DNA from 2 places in the Priestia sp. YIM B13491 genome. Region 1 is predicted to be linked to the other one. Evidence: a T-box and tRNA genes for the amino acid it is inferred to sense, from the RefSeq annotation. Region 1 holds a T-box; the other holds one or more tRNA genes.

Region 1 (4,376 bases):
ATGCTGCGATCTTCACTCATCGGCATTGCTAGACCAATCGTACTTGTTGCATTTAGTGCAAACTGAGTAGCTTTTTCAGCGCTCGTTAGCGAATATGTTGTTGTTTGTGCTAGTCCCGCACCTTCTAAGAAACGGCGAACTTTACGGCGTCCAAGCTGATACTCTGTTAGTTTTCCTGGAGTTGCCACTGTTACAGGAAGCGTTGTAGGAAGGTTGTCATAGCCATACATACGCGCTACTTCCTCGACGATATCTTCTTCAATTGTAATATCGCCTCTACGAGTTGGCACTGTTACAACAATGGTTTCGTCTTCCACTTTGTTTTCAAATTGAAGACGGTTCATAATGTCTTGTACTTCTTCCATTGATAGCTCTGTACCAAGCACATCGTTAATACGGCCAAGTGACACAGCTACAACAGCAGGTTCCACAGTTAGTGTATCTACTTCTACAGTACCGCTTACCACTTCACCTGAAGCGTATTCAGCCATTAATTCTGCTGCGCGGTCAGCAGCTACACGCGTACGGTTAGGATCAATTCCTTTTTCAAAACGAGCGCTTGCCTCACTGCGAAGACCGTGGTCTTTTGAAGCTTGGCGAACCGTTAAGCCTTTGAAGTAAGCTGATTCAATGAGAACATTTACCGTATCGTCTTTTACTTCGGAGTTCGCTCCGCCCATTACACCTGCAAGAGCTACCGGCTCACTGCCGTTTGTAATGACAAGCTGATTGCCTTTTAATACGCGCTCTTGATCATCAAGTGTTACAAACTTTTCGCCTTCTGACGCGTGACGTACAACAATTTCTTTTGAACCAAGACGATCATAGTCAAAAGCATGCAGCGGCTGGCCGTATTCAAGCAAAATATAGTTGGTAATATCAACAACGTTGTTATGAGGTCGAATACCAGCTGCCATTAAACGCGTTTGCATCCATAATGGTGACGGAGCAATTTTTACGTTTTTCACAACGCGCGCTACGTAAAGCGGATTGTCTTCTTTTGCCTCTACTTTAACGGAAAGATAATCAGCTGCTTGCTCATCAGACGTTTGCACGTTTACTGACGGATACTTCACTTCACGACGTAAAATAGCAGCCACTTCATGTGCTACGCCTAACATACTTAAGCAGTCTGAACGGTTTGGTGTTAGCCCTAGTTCTAATACTTCATCGTTTAAGTTTAATGCATCTAGTGCATCCGCTCCTACTTCAGCATCGCTTGGGAACACGAAGATGCCTTCTTGATAATCTTTTGCCACAAGCTTGCTTTCAATGCCAAGCTCTTGAAGAGAACAAATCATACCGTTCGATTCTTCACCGCGAAGCTTAGCACGCTTGATTTTAAAGTTACCTGGAAGTACAGCTCCCACTTTTGCAACCGCTACTTTTTGACCTTGTGCCACGTTTGGTGCTCCGCACACGATTTGAACGATTTCTCCTCCGCCAAGATCTACTTGACAGCGGCTTAATTTATCAGCATTTGGATGCTGTTCACGTTCTACAACGTGACCAATTACCACTCCGCTGATGCCTTTATTTAAGTTTTCTACACCTTCAACTTCAATTCCACTTTTTGTGATTTTATCTGCTAACTCTTCTGCCGTTACGCCTGATAAGTCAACATACTCTTGTAACCAACGATAAGATACAAACATCGTAGCCCCTCCTTTATACTTGTTTAAATTGATCTAAGAAACGAACATCATTTGTATAGAAATGACGAATATCATCCACGCCGTGTTTTAACATAGCAATACGCTCTACACCGATTCCAAAAGCAAAACCACGATATTTAGTTGAATCGTATCCAGCCATTTCAAGGACATTTGGATGAACCATGCCAGCTCCTAAAATTTCAATCCAGCCTGTTTGTTTACATACATTACAGCCTTTACCTCCACATTTTGCACACGATACGTCTACTTCTACAGACGGCTCAGTGAACGGGAAGAAACTTGGACGAAGACGAATTTCACGGTCTGCACCGAACATCTTTTTCACAAATACTTCAAGCGTGCCTTTTAAATCGCTCATACGAATGTTTTCGTCTACTACAAGACCTTCAATTTGCATGAATTGATGAGAATGCGTAGCATCATCGTCATCGCGGCGGTACACTTTACCCGGGCAAATAATTTTAACAGGTCCTTTGCCTTCATTCTTGTTCATAACACGAGCTTGAACAGTTGATGTATGCGTACGAAGAAGCGTTTCTTCCGTAATATAGAACGTATCTTGCATATCACGTGCTGGGTGACCTTTTGGCAAGTTCAGCGCTTCGAAATTATAGTAGTCCTGCTCTACTTCCGGTCCTTCTGCTACTTCATAGCCCATTCCTAAGAATAAATCTTCTACTTCTTCAACCACGCTTGTTAGCGGGTGATGCGTACCTGCTTTAACAGGGCGTCCTGGCAGCGTTACGTCGATTGTTTCTGAAGCAAGTTTACGCTCTACCTCAGCTGCTTCTAACGCCGTTTGTTTTTCTTCAATTTTAGATGCAATAGCTTCACGCACTTCATTTGCAAGTGCTCCCATTACAGGACGCTCTTCAGCTGAAAGTTTTCCCATACCGCGAAGTACTTCTGTGATAGGGCCTTTCTTTCCTAAATAAGCTACGCGTACGTCGTTTAATTCTTTTAAAGCACTTGCTGCTTCGACTTTTGCAATTGCTTCTTGTTGAAGTTCTTGTAAACGTTCTTTCATCACTTATTCCTCCTTTTAACGTAAAAAATGACAAATAAAAAAACCTCCTCCCAAAAAAGGGACGAGGATTAGTCGCGTTACCACCCTTGTTAACTATATACGCAGACGTATACAGTTCACTTCATTCAAGTTAACGGAATCTCCGGAACACCTTTACATCTATGTAAGATGGTCTAAGTGTCAACTCAAGAGGTGAATTCACTTATTACATTTATAAAAATGCTTTCAGTCACGGCATTTTCTCCCTGCATAAACGGACATAAGCTACTGCTCTCTTTCATCGTTTTTTACATATGTAACTATTGTATTATTATAGTGAAAACACGTTCTCGATGCAACTACATTCCGCGTAAATAATAAAGTAAGATTCCAGAAGCGATGGCAACATTTAGCGACTCGCTCTTTCCATAGATGGGAATGTACAGATTCTGATCCGTTTGTTCCAGCACTTTCTCGCTTACGCCGTTTCCTTCATTTCCTACAATCAGCGCAAATTCGTTTGAAGGTTTTATGTGTGTATAGACCTTTCCATTTTGTAGCGACGTGCCATAAACTGCTATTCCTCTTTCTTTTAACAGTGAAATCATTCCGAGTAAATCACCTTTTACAATTGGAAGATGAAAAATCGCTCCTTGCGTTGAACGAACGACTTTTGGGTTGTACACATCCACGCTGCCCTCTCCAACGATAATAGCGTCCACTCCGGCAGCATCAGCGGTTCGAATAATCGTACCTAGGTTACCTGGATCTTGCACCGCGTCTAAAAGCAATACTTTCTGTGCTGTATGAATGATTTCTGCATGCTTCGTTTGAAAACACACAGCGATAATTCCTTGAGGTGTTTCGGTGTCAGATAATAATTTGATTATTGCTTCGTTAACAACGGTTATTTCGATACCCTCTATGTTCCACTGTGCTGGCACTTCGATCGATTGGCGTATAATTAGTTCCTTTACGCAACCCTCATTTTTGATAGCTTCTTCGACTAAATGAAAGCCTTCTACCATAAAAAGGCCCTGTTTATCACGGTCTTTTTTATTATGCAGCTTTTTCCACGCTTTTACCTGCGGATTTTTAACTGAATCAATTTGTTTCACAAACATAACTCCTTTATCTATATAAAAATAAATAGTTCGATTACATTTTGCTCAATAATCATTAGATAAGTTTCACTTTATTGTACATAGAAATCGCAAAGAAAACAAAAACTATTGGTAACTTTACGATAGCTGAGGTGAAAATGATGGATCTTAATTTACGAAATGCTGTTATTGCAAACGTTTCAGGAAACTCAAAAGAAGAGCTTGAAGCTACAATTTCTGACGCTATTCAAAGCGGCGAAGAAAAAATGCTCCCTGGACTTGGTGTTTTATTTGAGGTGCTTTGGGAAAAGTCTCCAGAATCAGAAAAAGAAGAAATTTTGACAACACTTGAAAACGGTTTAAAATAAATAGCCTTTTCCTCTGTACAGCAAAAAGCTCATTCTCCTAGGAGAATGAGCTTTTTTTTAATTATACGTAATTGCGTTAACCGTATTTCGGTCTAAGCGTTTAATTACTTCGGCAATTAATTTGACTGCATTTTCATAATCATCACGATGAAGCATCGCTGCATGAGAATGGATATAACGAGTTGCGATCGTAATTGAAAGTGCTGGAACCCCGTTAGCTGAA
Region 2 (4,376 bases), on a different contig from region 1:
CGGCTAAATCGGTAGTCTTGGCTATCAAGCTTAGATAATTGAAGCAAGTCGTTAACGAGACGAATCATTCGTTCTGTTTCCGTTTGCGTTACATTTAAAAATGTTGGAGCTAAGTCCTTATCTTCCCATGCTCCTTCTGCAAGCGCATCTAAATAACTGCGCATCGTTGTTAACGGCGTACGCAATTCATGTGAAACATTCGCTACGAATTCTCGGCGATCTTGATCAATTTTCTCCTGCTCTGTAATATCATGCAAGACAATGATAATTCCGTTAATAAAACCGGTCTCTTTTTGAATAGCGGAAATGGTAGCTCTTAAAATAAAAGGATCCGATTTTGTACTAAAGTCCAAAATTAATGACTCTTGATTAGCGAGCAAGCTTTCAAACGTATGCGTTTCTTCAAGATCTAATAGGGAAACAACTGGGTCAGACAAAACCGTTTCACGTGAAACATTTAGCATAGCTGCAGCTGGATCATTAATTAAAATTACTCTTCCTTTTCGATCCGTCGCAATAACGCCGTCCGTCATATGAGCTAATACCGAACTAAGCTTACGGCGCTCCCCTTCTGTAGTTGCCTGTGCTTCTTGAAGCTTTCTTGTTAAGTTGTTGAATGTGAGAGCTAGCTGACCAATTTCATCATATCCGTATACCTTAGCTTTTCTCGTAAAATTCCCTTTGGCCATCTCAAGTGCTTGTTTTCTCATTTCAGACATTGGACGAGTAATCGTCTGAGCTAAAAATACGCCTAAAATTGCTGTAATAAAAAGAGCAATTACCGTACCTGCTTTAAAGATTTGATTGATATTACTCATTTGATCGTAAACAGGCTCCATGGAAGCTGTTAAGTAAATCGCACCTAAGATTTCTTCGCTAGACTGAACTTTTCCATTTTTATTAGTTGAATTTGATTGACTGGCACCTACTTTATCCTGTAAACGAATAGGCTGTATCATAACTCTGATTCGCTGTCCACTTTGATCAACAAATACATTATCAGAGTTCGTTCCTGCTAACAACGCATTTGTAATCGCTAAATCATTAGTCTTTTTACCTATGATCTGTTGAGGATTTGAGTTCGATGTAGCAATGATTCTTCTATTTTGGTCAATGACTCTTACTTCAGAGATGTCATTCATATCATTTGAAGCTAAATTGGGTCTTGAAGCAAAATCTCGTAAAATAGTCTTTAAGTCTTCCTCAAGAGTGGGTGAATCATCATCACGATTTTTCACCATTTCTTGTCCAATGTTATACGTCAGCAAGTCTGTCCGCTCTTGAAGAGACGTTCGAAAGTTGTTAACTAATTCTTTTTCTAATTGTCGTGCAAAATAGACCCCAATAATTTGCATCGCAATTAAAATAAGCAGCACATAAATCAATACAAACTTTAAATGAATAGATTGCAGGAGCCTTACTTTCTTCATCTAAAATTACTCCTGCTCTGGGCTGCGTAAATAATAGCCTACTCCACGTCTTGTTACAATCCACATTGGATGGCTTGGATTATCTTCAATTTTTTCACGTAATCTTCGAACTGTTACATCTACCGTACGCACATCACCAAAATAGTCATAACCCCATACAGTTTGAAGCAAGTGTTCACGCGTCATGACTTGTCCAATGTGCTTCGCTAAATAATGCAGCAGCTCAAATTCACGGTGAGTCAGTTCAATCGTTTCTCCGCGCTTAGACACGATATAAGCATCTGGGTGAATAACAAGTGCTCCAATCGTAATTTCATTCGTTTCGCTTTCTTCCGTTGGAACAGCTACCTGTTGATGTCTACGTAAATTAGCTTTTACACGTGCTAATAATTCACGCGTACTAAATGGCTTAGTTACATAATCATCTGCACCTAATTCTAGACCTAAAACTTTGTCAATTTCAGAGTCTTTTGCTGTTAACATGATAATTGGCATATCATATTTTTTGCGCACTTCTCGGCAAACTTCCATTCCATCTTTCTGAGGAAGCATAATATCTAATAAAATCATTTCAGGCTGTACTTCTTCCACTTTTTCAAGTGCTTCTACGCCATCATAAGCACAAAATACTTCGTAACCTTCTTTTTGCAAATTAAACTTTAAAATATCTGCAATCGGCTTTTCGTCATCTACGACTAAAATACGTTTATCCATGATCATCGTTCTCCTTTATTAGTTGAAGCAAAATATAAAAGATAGTATTCATACTGTTTGAATACCGTAGTTTTATTATACTTGATAACCCTTGAAACGTCACAAGTTCATCCTCTACTATACATGAAGATATATGATTTTCAACCATCTCTAAATACAAAAGTAATATATTACCACAAAAGAGATACAAAGCAAATAACGTTTTCTTTTAAATGTAAATAAAAGAAAAAAGCATGACTTTAAATAAAGTCATGCTTTTTGATGGCTCGGGACGGAATCGAACCGCCGACACAAGGATTTTCAGTCCTTTGCTCTACCAACTGAGCTACCGAGCCAAAATGGCGGTCCCGACGGGAATCGAACCCGCGATCTCCTGCGTGACAGGCAGGCATGTTAACCGCTACACCACGGGACCTCAGTCTATATGCTATGTATTAAAAATATTAAAAATGACCCGTACGGGATTCGAACCCGTGTTACCGCCGTGAAAGGGCGGTGTCTTAACCGCTTGACCAACGGGCCACGTTGTAACAAAAGTGAGCCATGAAGGACTCGAACCTTCGACCCTCTGATTAAAAGTCAGATGCTCTACCAACTGAGCTAATGGCTCATGTTATATCTCTTAGCGACGCTTATTATAATAACATGATATTTAATATGAATGCAATAGTTTTTTTAAAACTTTCTTTTTATTATTGAGCTTTTTTTAAAAATCTTGTTAACAAAGCACCAATTATAAATAAAAAAGGTTAGCTCACGAGGAGCTAACCTTTTTTATTTAGCTATATACACCACGTAATACATTTGTTTGTGTACGATCTGGACCTACAGAGAAAATAGATAAAGGAATACCTGTTAATTGAGACACGCGCTCTAAGTAGTGGCGAGCGTTATCAGGTAACTCATCTAATGTTTTCACACCCGTAATATCTTCTGTCCAACCTGGAAGCTCTTCGTATACAGGTTCACATTCTGCAAGTGTTTTTAAGCTAGCAGGGAATTCTTCCATAACTTCCCCTTTATAACGGTAAGCTACACAAATCTTTAATGTCTCAATTCCCGTTAATACATCAATTGAGTTTAAAGATAAATCTGTGATTCCGCTAACGCGACGAGCATGACGTACAACTACACTGTCGAACCAACCTACACGGCGAGGACGACCAGTTGTTGTACCATACTCACGTCCTACTTCACGGATTTGATCACCGATTTCGTTTGTTAATTCAGTTGGGAAAGGACCATCACCAACACGAGTTGTATACGCTTTTGATACACCTACAACGTGTTTGATTTTAGATGGACCTACACCAGAGCCAATTGTTACTCCACCCGCTACTGGGTTTGAAGATGTAACAAATGGATATGTTCCTTGGTCGATATCTAACATAACACCTTGTGCGCCTTCAAATAGTACACGACGTCCTTCGTCTAACGCATCATTTAATACTACTGATGTATCAACAACGTATTTTGCAACTTGTTGACCATAATCATAGTACTCATCTAAAATTTCTTCTAATGTAAAGCCTTCTACTTCATACATTTTTTCAAGAAGGCGGTTCTTTTCAGCTAAGTTTTGTGTTAATTTTGCTTCAAATACTTCACGGTCTAGTAAATCGGCAATTCGAATACCAACACGTGCTGCTTTATCCATATAAGCTGGTCCAATACCTTTCTTCGTTGTACCAATCTTATTTTCACCTTTACGTTCTTCTTCAACTTCATCTAATTTTAAATGATATGGAAGAATCACATGAGCTCGGTTACTAATACGTAAGTTTTCTGTTGTTACACCGCGATCATGTAAGTATTTTAATTCTTGAACAAGCGCTTTTGGATCGACAACCATACCGTTTCCAATTACACACGTTTTGTCATTATAAAAAATACCTGAAGGAATTAAATGTAACTTATAAGTTTCACCATTAAACTTAATTGTGTGACCTGCATTGTTCCCACCTTGGTAACGTGCAATCACTTCTGCATTTTCTGATAGGAAGTCTGTAATCTTCCCTTTTCCTTCATCTCCCCATTGTGTTCCTACTACAACGACTGAAGACATATCTTAAGCACCTCCGCTTAGTAAGCAACAGCTCACTACGACATAATTTAACCATGGATAAGTGTATCAATTTATCACGCTAAAGTCAATTAAATCCGAACGATTTAACAAAAGTTATTACAAATATATCGTATTTTGCGGAACGAATACGATAACAATAAAATAAA

The links. A T-box is a leader RNA that pairs with one kind of tRNA and senses whether it is charged. The one in region 1 lies ahead of pheS (phenylalanine--tRNA ligase subunit alpha), so its partner is inferred to be a tRNA-Phe.
Region 2: it has a tRNA-Phe gene. The T-box ahead of pheS (phenylalanine--tRNA ligase subunit alpha) is inferred to sense a tRNA for this amino acid. The anticodon was not compared.

The regions. Positions count from the first base shown of each region.
Region 1 is NZ_JBHZOR010000001.1:158,041-162,416, reverse strand. Features, by position in the region: gene pheT (phenylalanine--tRNA ligase subunit beta) at 1-1,655, opposite strand, end outside; gene pheS (phenylalanine--tRNA ligase subunit alpha) at 1,669-2,703, opposite strand; T-box leader at 2,758-2,993, opposite strand; gene ACFX4E_RS00785 (TrmH family RNA methyltransferase) at 3,042-3,806, opposite strand; gene sspI (small acid-soluble spore protein SspI) at 3,947-4,153, shown strand; gene ACFX4E_RS00775 (M42 family metallopeptidase) at 4,211-4,376, opposite strand, start outside.
Region 2 is NZ_JBHZOR010000005.1:340,678-345,053, forward strand. Features, by position in the region: gene walK (cell wall metabolism sensor histidine kinase WalK) at 1-1,430, opposite strand, end outside; gene yycF (response regulator YycF) at 1,437-2,144, opposite strand; tRNA gene ACFX4E_RS20205 (tRNA-Phe) at 2,407-2,479, opposite strand; tRNA gene ACFX4E_RS20210 (tRNA-Asp) at 2,484-2,559, opposite strand; tRNA gene ACFX4E_RS20215 (tRNA-Glu) at 2,595-2,666, opposite strand; tRNA gene ACFX4E_RS20220 (tRNA-Lys) at 2,682-2,754, opposite strand; gene ACFX4E_RS20225 (adenylosuccinate synthase) at 2,923-4,209, opposite strand.